Regions from separate parts of the Shewanella sp. 125m-1 genome, predicted to be linked through region 2. Evidence: predicted binding sites of a transcription regulator. Region 2 holds the regulator's gene; each other region holds the start of a gene.
What was found. The regulator ArgR, encoded in region 2, controls arginine synthesis, uptake and breakdown. The targets are predictions, from matches to a motif close to ANTGAATANNTATTCANT.
Positions count from the first base shown of each region.

Region 1: a site for ArgR is predicted at 1,573-1,590, ahead of gltB (glutamate synthase large subunit). Genes of this name have one in related genera too.
Region 3: a site for ArgR is predicted at 2,567-2,584, ahead of argA (amino-acid N-acetyltransferase). Genes of this name have one in related genera too.

Region 1 covers NZ_JBRILT010000001.1:50,749-54,953, forward strand. Annotated here, with positions in the region: gene gltB (glutamate synthase large subunit) at 1-1,456, opposite strand, end outside; gene ACVBIK_RS00215 (TIGR01212 family radical SAM protein) at 1,966-2,883, shown strand; gene ACVBIK_RS00220 (Hpt domain-containing protein) at 3,094-3,459, shown strand; gene oxyR (hydrogen peroxide-inducible genes transcriptional activator OxyR) at 3,665-4,205, shown strand, end outside.
Region 2 covers NZ_JBRILT010000006.1:88,594-92,798, reverse strand. Annotated here, with positions in the region: gene ACVBIK_RS04920 (ABC transporter ATP-binding protein) at 1-87, shown strand, start outside; gene ACVBIK_RS04915 (Dyp-type peroxidase) at 334-1,266, shown strand; gene ACVBIK_RS04910 (cupin domain-containing protein) at 1,347-1,808, opposite strand; gene argR (transcriptional regulator ArgR) at 2,062-2,532, opposite strand; gene mdh (malate dehydrogenase) at 2,885-3,820, shown strand; gene ispB (octaprenyl diphosphate synthase) at 3,932-4,205, opposite strand, start outside.
Region 3 covers NZ_JBRILT010000040.1:2,652-6,856, forward strand. Annotated here, with positions in the region: gene coaBC (bifunctional phosphopantothenoylcysteine decarboxylase/phosphopantothenate--cysteine ligase CoaBC) at 1-945, opposite strand, end outside; gene radC (RadC family protein) at 1,095-1,772, shown strand; gene rpmB (50S ribosomal protein L28) at 1,901-2,137, shown strand; gene rpmG (50S ribosomal protein L33) at 2,144-2,317, shown strand; gene argA (amino-acid N-acetyltransferase) at 2,654-3,973, shown strand; gene rarD (EamA family transporter RarD) at 4,108-4,205, opposite strand, start outside.

The sequences.
Region 1 (4,205 bases), on a different contig from region 2:
AGCCTGTGGCTTCTTCACCTTTTTGAGCTAGCACCCAAATAACTTGCTCTAACTCTTCACGAGAATAGCCAAAGTGTTTTTGATATTGCAGCAGCTGGGCATCATCAAATTCACGTCTACCTTGATCGTTCGGTCCAAAATCTTCTGCAGGTTTAAGCACTTTACTATTTTTAGCCATCCACTCTTTGTATGGGTGGCGACGCTTTAAGTCGTTATCAATTTCAAACGATGAATAAAGTTGCCCATTAAGGGTGTCGAGTACTAACAACTCACCGGGTCCTACGCGACCTTTCTCGATCACTTCATCTGCAGCGTAATCCCAAATGCCGACTTCAGAGGCTAAGGTTAGTATACGGTCTTTAGTGATGACATAACGCGAAGGGCGCAAGCCATTTCGGTCAACGGCACAGGCCGCGTGACGGCCGTTAGTCATTACGATACCGGCAGGACCATCCCAAGGCTCCATATGCATCGAGTTAAAGTCATAGAAGGCCTTTAACTCTGCATCCATTTCAGGGTTACTTTGCCACGCTGGTGGGATCAATAGACGCATTGCGCGATATAAATCCATACCGCCAGCAAGTAGCATCTCTAACATGTTGTCCAGAGATGATGAATCAGAACCCGTTTCATTTACGAAAGGTGCTGCCTGCTGTAAATCAGGTAGTAATGGTGCGTGAAACTTATAAGCACGCGCTCTTGCCCATTGACGGTTACCGGTAATGGTGTTGATTTCGCCATTGTGAGCTAAATATCTAAATGGCTGAGCCAGCGGCCATTTAGGTGATGTATTGGTTGAAAAGCGCTGGTGGAATAAGCAGATTGCACTTTGGAGGCGGATATCTGCCAAGTCACTATAAAAAGCAGGCAGGTCGGCAGGCATCATCAGACCTTTATAGACGATGACCTGGCCTGAAAGACTCGCTACATAGAAGTCTTTATCGTGAGTAAGCTGTTGCTCTACACGCCGCCTTGCCATATATAAGCGTCGTTCTAAGTCTTTTTCTCGCCAGCCAATGGGGGCGTTAATCAATACTTGAACTATCTGTGGTTGACTCGCTTTACCAATTGGTCCAAGTACGTCGGCATTAACTGGCACATTTCGCCACCCTGCAACACTTAAGGTTTCCTTTTGGAGTTCTTGTTCAAGTAGCTGTTTGGTTTGCGAAGCTAAGATAGTATCTTGACTAAGGAAAAGCATGCCAACGGCGAAACGACGGCTTAAATGCCATTCATTTTCTTCGGCTATCGCTTTAAAGAAGTTAATTGGTAATTGCATTAATAGACCACAGCCGTCGCCAGTGCGGCCATCAGCAGCAATACCGCCACGATGCTTCATTCGGTCTAGGCCATGGATCGCGGTACGTACAATACGGTGGCTTGCTTCACCGTCCATCTGGGCTATTAACCCAAATCCACAATTGTCCCGCTCAAAACTTGGATGATATAAGCTCATTACTACACTCCCTAACCTCAACTGATACAACTCGGGAGATAAAGCAAAAAATCTCTATAGATATGCACCCGAATCAATCAAATTAACCTCAAGCGGGTTAAAGGTCAAACCAAATTATTGCATAAAAAGTAACTTGCAATTGCTGTTTAATACACCTGTATTAATCGGTTTACCTTAACGTAAACTGCAGATCTTCACGTATAACATTATGAATAAAAAGGATTTTGAAATTTACGGTTTTTTCTAGCCGCCTATTTGTAACTAAAATGTTGATTATATCTGTTTTCGGTAAAGTGATTTTTATTGCACATACAGTTAAATGATAACCACTCTTACTTGTGAGTATTTATGCATAAATAAACATGAGTGTAGTAAAGGTGAGTCGTTAGTAACGTAAAGAAATCATTAATAGTAAAGCATGGTCTTTACGGTTATTTGAGCTAGCGCTAATTAATGAATTGTGGAACTGGTTAAAATAGCGCAAATTTTTTCGCAAGGTGATAGAGCAGTTGGGACTGGATAGTTACGTTAATACCTTCGGTGGTGTATGCAAACAAAAATATGGTGAGCGGATCCGTAAGCTGACTATTGATGCTAAGTTCACTTGTCCAAATCGTGACGGCACTTTGGGTAAGGGCGGTTGTACCTATTGTAATGTGGCTTCGTTTAGTCATGAACATAAAACAGAGCTTTCTATTCAAGAACAACTTAATCAGGGGCGTGAGCGCTTATCATCTAAGTCATCGAAATATATTGCATATTTTCAAGCCTATACCAGTACTTATGATGAGTACCTAGTATTAAAGCAAAAGTACGATGAAGCGATACAAGATAGTGATATTGTTGGGCTCTGTGTCGGCACTCGGCCTGACTGCGTTCCTGATGACGTACTGGAGCTATTAGTTGGCTATCAAAATGATGGCGTTGATGTATGGCTAGAATTAGGCCTGCAATCGGCTAATGACAACACCCTAAAGAAAATTAACCGCGGGCACGACTTCGCTGCCTATGAAGATACAGTTAAGCGCGCGCGTCATTTAGGCATTAAGGTATGTACTCATTTGATTTTGGGGCTGCCAGGTGAAAGCCATAAAGACTATCTTGAAACCTTAAATAAGGTGTTAGCCGTCGGCGTTGATGGCATTAAGCTGCACCCGCTGCATATTGTGGAAGGCAGCACCATGGCCAAAGCATGGCGTAACGACAAGATGAGTTTACTTGAGCTTGAAACCTATGCTTTTAGCGTGGGAGAACTGATACGCTGGACCCCCAAAGAGGTGATCTTCCATCGAGTTACCGCTTACGCTAAAAAACCTATGTTGTTAGCACCAGACTGGTGTGCCTATCGTTGGAATGGTCTTGTGGCAATTGTTGATGATCTGAAGGCAAAAGGCGGTCAAGGTACCTATTTGAAAAATAGCGTTTAAACTGTTAGGGGATTTGTGCGAAAAACGTTCAAGTATCAGATTGGCAAGGTAGCCGCAAGGTTACTTTATTTAATGATAGGTTGGTAAAGTGTTAAAATCGGTGTAAATTTAACCTCGTGTGACAGTAGTTGTTGCACCGGTGATTTTAGCGGGTATTATGTGGTAAATTCGTATTTTTGTATACATGGCAATATTTTGAGAGGTGCCTAAATGGCAACGGCTGAATTAGAATCAATTCTGGATCTTAATACACTGGAGCAATACTGCAGTGCAATTGGTGCAGGTACGCTACTTAAAAGCGTCGTCTTGTTTGAACAACTGATGCCAGAGTACGTTGGCAACCTAGTCAGTGCACAAGAAGCTAACGATAAAGATACGCTTTGTAGCGAAGCGCATAAGTTCAAAGGCGCAGCGGGTTCAGTTGGCCTTAAACGTATTCAGCAATATGCCCAGCTATTACAACATGGCGAAGAAGCATCTTGGGAACAAGAGCACCAAGCATGGTTGAATGAAATTGTTGCATACGCTTCAAAAGACTTGCAGCAATTAAAAGAATACTTGGAGTCTAAGGCTTAAATTAACCTAGCTTCAATATTAATAGCGCAGTTTGGATTATCCACTGCGCTATTTTTTTATCTGTCGTTAAACAGTATCAATAGATTATCTTGTACATTTTTGATTCAGTTCACAGTCTAACCGCTCTAAATCAGAGTTGGCTTAGCGTTTTATGGTAGAGTTAGATTGAACGATTAGATAAATAATGTCACTGGTAATCTATTTTATGAAACATCTACCAAGTTTAAAGAATCTGTTCTATCTGGTGAATCTACACCAAGAACAGAACTTCAACAGAGCCGCTAAAATATGCCATGTCAGCCAATCGACCTTGTCTAGCGGCATTCAAAACCTTGAAGAGCAGTTAGGTCACCAGCTTATTGAGCGTGACCATAAGTCATTTATCTTTACCGCGATAGGTGAAGAGGTGGTGATGCGCTCTCGTAAGCTGTTGACTGATGTTGATGATTTGGTCGAACTGGTTAAGCATCAAGGTGAGCCTATGACTGGTGAGATCCGCTTAGGTTGTATTCCTACTATTGCGCCTTTTTTGTTGAGTAATGTGGTTCAACATTGCAAGCAGGCTTACCCAGACTTAACGCTATTCTTAAAAGAAGACACAACCGATCGTCTGATCGACGCGTTAGGTAAAGGCGAGCTCGATCTGCTGTTGCTGGCTCTTCCGGTCGATACGAGTGGCTTTCATAGCATGAAGGTTGGTATTGATCCGTTCAAAATGGTAGTGCATAAAGATTTGAGCGATGAGA
Region 2 (4,205 bases):
ATAGAGATCCACAGTCCGCAGCGAGACTTAGTACTTGGCCAGCGGGTCGCTATAGCGTGTCAGAACCATAGTTTGGTTTTGTTCTAGTTAAAAGAGTTTAATCACTCAGTCCTAGTCGCTTAATCGTTAAGCCATCACCGCTTACAGACGCGTTTTAGTTATTTTACATGTGAGATAATGTGAGCAAAGTAGATTTTCTTGCTTGCTTAAGTTGTAGTTAGTTCAAGGAATTGACTATTGATTTTAGTTATTGTGCGTCAGTTAATGATATTAATCACTAAAGTTGTCCATAATGTTGCCGAAAATTAATTATGCTAAGGGTTACTTATAATAATGGATAGTCAGGTTATGCCTCGTGAACAGCTTGGAGTTTGTGCAGAAGGAAACTTGCACAGTGTCTACTTAATGTTTAATGCTAATGATAGTGTTGAGTCTGACATGCGCCCTTGTGTGGCGAATGTGGCTCAGTATATTTATGAATTAGCAGATCAATATTCTGATAGTGCCTTTAATGGTTTTGTTGCCATTGGTGCTAATTATTGGGACACCTTATACCCCCATGCTCGACCAGAAGAGCTAAAACCTTTCCCTGCGATGAATCGAGGTAATCGAGATGCACCGGCTATCGAGTATGATTTATTTGTGCATATCCGTTGTGATCGTTTTGATATTCTGCACTTGGTGGCTAACGAAGTTAATCAAATGTTTGAAGGCTTAGTTGAACTCATTGATGAAGAGCGTGGCTTTAGATTCATGGACTCTCGTGATTTGAGCGGCTTTGTTGATGGCACCGAGAACCCTAAAGGACGTAGTCGTCAGGAAGTTGCATTAATCGGCGAGGAAGACAGCCGTTTTAAAGGCGGAAGTTATATTCATGTACAAAAGTTTGCCCATAACTTAAGTAAGTGGAACCGTCTGCCAGTCAAGAAGCAAGAAGATGTTATTGGGCGTACTAAAGCGGACAATATCGAGTATGCATCGGCTGATAAACCGCTTACGAGCCACATTAAGCGTGTTAACCTGAAAGACAGTGAAGGTAAGTCTATGGAGATCTTAAGGCAAAGCATGCCTTATGGTTCAGTTAAAGAGCAAGGCTTGATGTTTATCTCTACTTGCCGCAATTCAGTTAATTTCGAAAAGATGCTAGAGAGCATGGTGCATGGCGATAGTGAAGGCAACCATGACCATTTAATGCATTTTACTCAAGCATTAACTGGTTCGTCATTCTTTGCGCCATCATTAGACTTTATGATTACAGCGGGCTAATTCGCAAGGTTTTACTGACTCATAAAAAACGCACAGTAAAGTGCGTTTTTTATTGGGCGTAACAAAGTGAATTATTCGCGCTAAGCTTCGTCTTTATCCCAATAATTGGTGGGGCGTTTGGCGTAAACTTCGTTGACAGATTTTACTAGCACCTTGTTATTTTCTGGGTATACAACTACGTCATGTATGTCTCGGTTACCAACGACCAGAAAAACAAACTCTTGCTCACTATGATTGACGAGTTTATGAGACACACCCGTGTCAGCGTTAAAGCAGATATATTCTCCCTGACTAAAAGGGTGAGGCTCGCCGTCAATGTATAGCGTCGCTTCGCCATGCATCGCGTAGATATGCTCTTCTTCTTTTGTATGGTAATGGGCAACAGCTGAGGACTTACCTGGCGCTAAGCGTTCCATGGTCACGCCAATTTTTTCTCCACCGGCGGTATCGCCAATGTGCTTTTGCTCGCTGGCATACTGATCTTCATGCTGCCAAGATTCCCAGCATATATCGTTGATATTTATTATTTTACTTTTATTCATTATTTGCCCTCGACTAACAGTACTGTCATTGAGGATTATAACGATTATTGCTCGAGAGAGAAGCTGCTATTCAATATATTGTATAAAACATAGTGTTTCATACAGGGGGCATTAAGCTAAATGATTGGGTTACGGTGCAGAGCCTAGGTAAACGGTCGAGTGATGGAGGCTGATTATGCAACAAACAAAAAATGCTGTAGCCCTGAGGGTACAGCATTTAAAAAAATCGTCGCTTTATGTTTAGTCGGCGTAATTAATCAGCATAATTAAACAGTGACTTAACTGTCTCTAGCGTGTCTTCAATGCTATGGATACTAGATGGACAGATGAAAATCGTATCATCACCAGCAATAGTCCCCAAAATACCCTCAGGCTTACCTATTGAGTCGAGCAGACGCGCGATTAATTGCGCTGCACCAGGGCTAGTTCTGACAACAATCATGGCTTGGTTATGGTCAACATCCAGTACCAGGTTTTTAAGCGGGCTTCCGGCAGTAGGAACGCCAAGCTCTGCAGGAAGGCAGTATACCATCTCTTGCTTTGCGTTACGGGTTCTAACCGCGCCAAACTTACTTAGCATACGAGAAACTTTAGATTGGTTTATATTGCTAAAGCCTTCTGCTTGAAGGGCGATAACAATTTCACTTTGAGAGCCAAAACGCTCCTCTTTTAAAATAGATTTGAACGTCTTAACTAAATCATCTGGGCTTTTACTAGCTTGCATATATTATTATTCTTTATTCAAAAAAATCTGCTTTATCATGAATATTTTCGCCGTTTTTGTCAATTGGTATTCGTTTTTTTGAATAAAAATTCATTAATAAACCCAGTTAGACTCAATGATTCAACTTAAGTTAGAATGATTATTCTAAATTTTGTTATGCTAATTTATTATGGTTTTAGCTCTGTATCGCTGATGTACACTCACTTTACTCATTTACCATCTTACATTAGCGTTCTAGATTATATTCAACACGACTAAGGGATAATTGAATTTTTTTTGTGAATCCAGTACTGTTGCGGCATTGGAAAGGTGGATCTAAATCACAAAAATCTGAGAATTGACGGAGATCATTATGAAAGTTGCTGTACTTGGTGCTGCTGGTGGTATTGGCCAGGCGCTTGCCCTACTGTTAAAAACTCAATTACCTGCGGGTTCAAAATTGTCGCTTTATGATATTGCCCCTGTTACGCCAGGTGTTGCGGTTGACTTAAGCCACATCCCTACTGCGGTAGAAGTAAAAGGTTTCGCTGGTGAAGATCCTACTGCTGCACTAGAAGGTGCTGATGTTGTACTTATCTCTGCGGGTGTTGCTCGTAAGCCGGGTATGGATCGTTCAGATCTATTTAACATCAATGCAGGTATAGTTCGTAATCTAGTTGAAAAATGTGCCGCGACTTGCCCTACGGCATTAATCGGTATCATTACAAACCCTGTAAATACAACCGTAGCCATTGCTGCTGAAGTATTGAAAAAAGCGGGTGTTTACGACAAGAACCGTTTGTTCGGTGTTACAACGTTGGATGTTATCCGTTCAGAAACGTTCGTTGCTGAAGCAAAAGGATTAAACGTTGCAGACGTTAAAGTTAATGTTATCGGTGGGCACAGTGGAGTGACGATTCTTCCGCTGCTGTCACAAATTGAAGGCGTAAGCTTTACCGATGCAGAAGTTGCAGCATTAACGACACGTATCCAGAATGCGGGTACGGAAGTTGTTGAAGCTAAAGCGGGTGGCGGTAGCGCAACTCTATCTATGGGGCAAGCTGCATGTCGTTTCGGCTTATCACTTGTTCGTGGTCTTCAAGGTGAAGCAAATGTGATTGAATGCGCCTATGTTGATGGCGGCAGTGAGCATACTGAGTTCTTTGCACAACCTGTTGTACTTGGTAAGAACGGTGTTGAGCAAGTCCTTGCTTATGGCGATGTAAGCGCATTTGAAGCGAATGCTCGTGACGCTATGCTAGATACACTAAAGGCTGATATTGTGCTGGGTATCGAATTCGTTAAATAAACGATGACTGACCTCTTGTGGGTCATAATAAAAAAGGAGCCTTAGGCTCCTTTTTTGTTTCTCAATGGCATCAAGGTGCTAATTTAAAGAGAATAATTAGTTACTTCGATCTTAGTTACTGCGTTGAGTTGCTATTCTCGCAAGCGAGATGAGCGCTTCTTTATAATCGGACTCTGGAATGATGGCCAGTGCTGCAATGGCCTTGTCAGACTCCTCGATAGCGCGCTTCTCTGTGTACTCCAATGCACCACAGTTTTTAAGTGCGGCAAGGATCACCTCGATATGCTCAGTTCCGTCACCTTTCTCGATAGCTTCACGGATAAGCGTCTTTTCAGTGTCGTTACCATTTGCCATAGCAAAAATAAGCGGCAGTGTAGGCTTACCC
Region 3 (4,205 bases), on a different contig from region 2:
GTTAGCATGGCTGGCAACGCTGGCTAAGATATCAGGATTTCGCACTAGCGCAAGCTGCATCTGCTCAGCTGATTTTTTAATTTTATTTTCTGCGACTTCAGCGATTCGGTAATCGGCAACGGCTGCGCAGCCGATAAAGATTTGATGCTGTTCAACCTGCGGCATCACCGCGTCTAACATCTCTTGAGCCGACTCAACATTAATGCGAGTCACGCCTGCTGGCGTCGCTAAATTGACAGGGCCTGCGACCAGAGTCACCTCTGCGCCCATCTGCGCTGCCGCTTTAGCCAGTGCAAAGCCCATCTTGCCTGAGCTATGGTTGGAAATATAACGCACAGGATCAATCGCTTCACGGGTAGGACCCGCTGTGAGTAGCAGTGACATACCTTGCAGTAACTTAGGGCCAAAAAAATCAACGGCCTTGTCGGCAATAGCGACAGGTTCAAGCATTCTGCCAGGACCGACTTCACCGCAAGCTTGTGAGCCTGAATCTGGCCCCCAAATCTGTAAACCTCGCTGCGCCACTTGCGTTAAGTTGGCTTGGGTTGCACTGTTGCGGTACATCTGTTGGTTCATTGCCGGGCAAAGTACCACAGGTGCCTCGGTGGCTAAGCAGGTCGTTGTAATTAACTCGTCTGCCATGCCAGCGTTTATGCGTGCGATAAGGTTTGCTGTCGCTGGGGCAATAATGACTAAGTCGGCCCAGCGTGCTAATTCGATATGCCCCATGGACGCTTCGGCCGTGGGATCAAGCAGATCGGTTGCTACCGGATAGCCTGAAAGTGCCTGCAAAGTGAGCGGAGTAATAAATTCCTGCGCACTTTGACTCATAACCACGCGGACGTCTGCGCCGCGCTCTTTTAATTTCCGTACTAGGTCAGCAGATTTGTATGCGGCTATGCCGCCGCCGATGCCCAGCAGTACTTTTTTGTTATTGAGACCCATACTTAACTCTTTCCATAATCACTTTGGCGATAAATGTTTCATCACGCTGCAGATGTTGCGGCCTAAGATATCACAAACCGCTAAATGGTGATGAACAACTTCCAAAAATCTAGACCATACTCATAGAAGAAAACAACAGGGAGGTTGTGATGGCGATTAAGGATTGGCCCGAAGGGGAAGCACCGCGAGAAAAATTATTAAATAACGGGGTGAAGCAGTTATCGGATGCTGAATTATTGGCGGTATTGCTTAGGATTGGCGTAAAAGGCTTAAGTGCTGTTGAGCTGGCAAGAACTATGCTAAATGAGTTTGGGGGGCTTAGAGGCCTGCTTAGCGCGTCTCAAATGCAAGTTTGTAGGCAAGATGGAATAGGTCCGGTAAAATTTGCGCAAATACAGGCTGCAGTGGAATTAGGTACGCGAATTTCGCAAGAAAAACTACAAAGAGGAAATTTTTTATCTGATCCTGATTTAACTCGGGACTATTTAATGAGACAATTGTCTGATCGTGCTTACGAAGTGTTCGCTATTTTATTGTTAGATAGTCAACATAGGGTGATTCAATTCGTTGAATTATTTAGGGGCACAATCAATTCAGCATCGGTTTATCCACGTGAAGTGGTGAGCCTAGTGCTTGAAAAAAACGCTGCGGCTGTAATCGTGTGTCACAATCACCCCTCAGGGATTGCAGAACCAAGTTCAGCCGATAGACGAATTACTGAGCGATTGAAACAAGCCTTACAAACTATCGATGTTTCCTTGTTGGACCATATGGTTGTGGGCGATCGAGAGATAGTTTCTTTCGCTGAACGGGGATGGATAGATTAATCTATCCCTTGATCTTTGATTTTAGATCCTGTATAAAATGCGCCCTCTGTTGTGTGCCTCAGGCGACGGCCGTGTTCGAGGTGCATTAATGCTCGAGCGTTAAATATATTGTTTTGGAGAAGATTGACATGTCAAGAGTATGCCAAGTAACTGGCAAGCGACCAATGGTTGGTAACAACCGTTCGCACGCGAAGAATTCAACGCGTCGTCGTTTTTTACCTAACCTACAGAACCACCGTTTCTGGTTAGAAAACGAAAAGCGTTTCGTACAGCTACGTATATCTACTAAAGGTATGCGTATCATCGATAAAAAAGGTATTGAAGTTGTTATTGCTGAACTTCGTGCCCGCGGCGAGAAGGTGTAATAAACCATGGCTAAAGCTAAAGGTAATCGTGAGAAGATCAAGCTAGTTTCTAGCGCTAACACTGGTCACTTCTACACGACTGAAAAAAACAAACGTAACATGCCTGAAAAAATGGAAATCAAGAAATTTGATCCAGTTGTTCGTCAGCACGTTATGTACAAAGAAGCTAAAATCAAGTAATTACTTGTTTAAGCATCTTGGAAAAAGCCTCTATTTATAGGGGCTTTTTTTTGCCTAAAATTTGGCATTACTCTGCAATATCATTGTTTTCTATCCCGCTCATTCGTCATTGGTGACTTCATTTTTCACCTAATTCCTCGCGCGGCTTTACTTAATAGCCTTAGCACAAATAACACCAATTTATGCCTGCCAGACGTACTTTACCCTAATGTAAAAATAAACAGCCAAATTGAAAATAAATGCTTTTTAAATGAATATAAATGCAATACTATCTCTTGGAGTTACTAAATTCTGTTATTCAGATGAATGTATATTTACTCTTGAGGTGATTCTAGCGTGCGTACCACTGAACTTGTTGATGGATTTCGTCATTCCGCTTCCTATGTTAATGCCCATAGGGGCAAAACCTTTGTTGTGATGCTGGGCGGTGAAGCCTTAGCTCAGAAACAGTTTCGCGCCATTATCAACGATATTGCATTGCTGCATAGCCTAGGGATCAAAATCGTCTTGGTGCATGGTGCTAGGCCTCAAATTGATGAAGCCCTCGCGCAATACAGTCTGCCTGCCGAATATTACAATGGTGTAAGAGTTACGGAAGAAGATGCTCTTAAGGTGATTAAGCAGGTTGTTGGTGGCTTACATCTCGACATTACCGCGCGCTTGTCGATGAGTTTAAGTAACACGCCTATGCAAGGTGCGCAGATCAATGTTGTTAGTGGCAACTTTGTGATTGCACAACCGCTAGGAGTTGAAGATGGCGTCGATTATTGCCTCAGCGGTAAAGTGCGCCGAATTGACAGTCAAGGCTTGAAACGTCAGCTTGATAATGGCGGTATCGTATTGCTTGGGCCTGTCGCCGCCTCTGTGACGGGGGAGAGTTTTAATCTTACAGCTGAAGAGGTTGCTACCCAGATAGCCATCAAGCTTCAAGCGGATAAGATGATAGGTTTTAGCTCGCAGAAAGGTATCTTAGATGAGACCGGTCAGGTCATCGCCGAATTGATGCCGACAGATGCGCAAACTATTTTAAATAACCTGTCACAAGTCACGCCACTGTGCGTGGGAACAAAAGCTTTTTTGCAGGCAAGCATTGATGCGTGTCGTAATGGCGTGAGCCGCTGCCACTTTGTTAGCTACCTCGATGACGGAGCCTTGCTACAAGAGCTTTTCTCTCGCGATGGCATTGGTACTCAGATTGTGACTGAAAGTGCCGAACGCTTGCGTAGAGCGTCGATTAGCGATATCGGTGGTGTGTTAGATCTCATTCGTCCATTAGAGCAAAAAGGAGTTTTGGTCAGACGTTCACGTGAGCAGCTTGAAATGGAGATAGAGCAATTTATGCTGATTGAGCGCGATAGCTTAGTGATCGGTTGCGCTGCGTTTTATCCATTCGAGGAGGATAATGCGGGGGAGTTTGCTTGTTTAGTGGTGCACCCTGATTACCGTGATGCCGATAGAGGCAGCTTGTTGCTACAAAATATTATTGGTCAGGCAAGAGTGAGAGGCTATTCGCGCTTGTTTGCCTTAACGACTCGCAGTATTCATTGGTTCTTAGAGCATGGCTTTAATATCGTTGAGGTTGATGAGTTACCTGAGAAGAAAAAGCAGCTGTATAACTACCAACGAAAATCGAAAATCCTGGCTTTGGAGTTGTGAGTCCACTCTTAGAACGTGACCCTTTGATTTTGAGCTTAAAAGAGCCTGATATGTTGCTTTATCGATAATCAATGGCCCCACTAAACAAAAAAGCGAACCTCAGGTTCGCTTTTTTGTTTAAGATTCAAGACGGCTTATTTCTTAGCTTTTCTTTTATAAAACATATCAGTAGTAAACAATATCAATGCTGCCCAAATGAACGCGAAAGTAATGCCTTTTTCGGCATCGAATG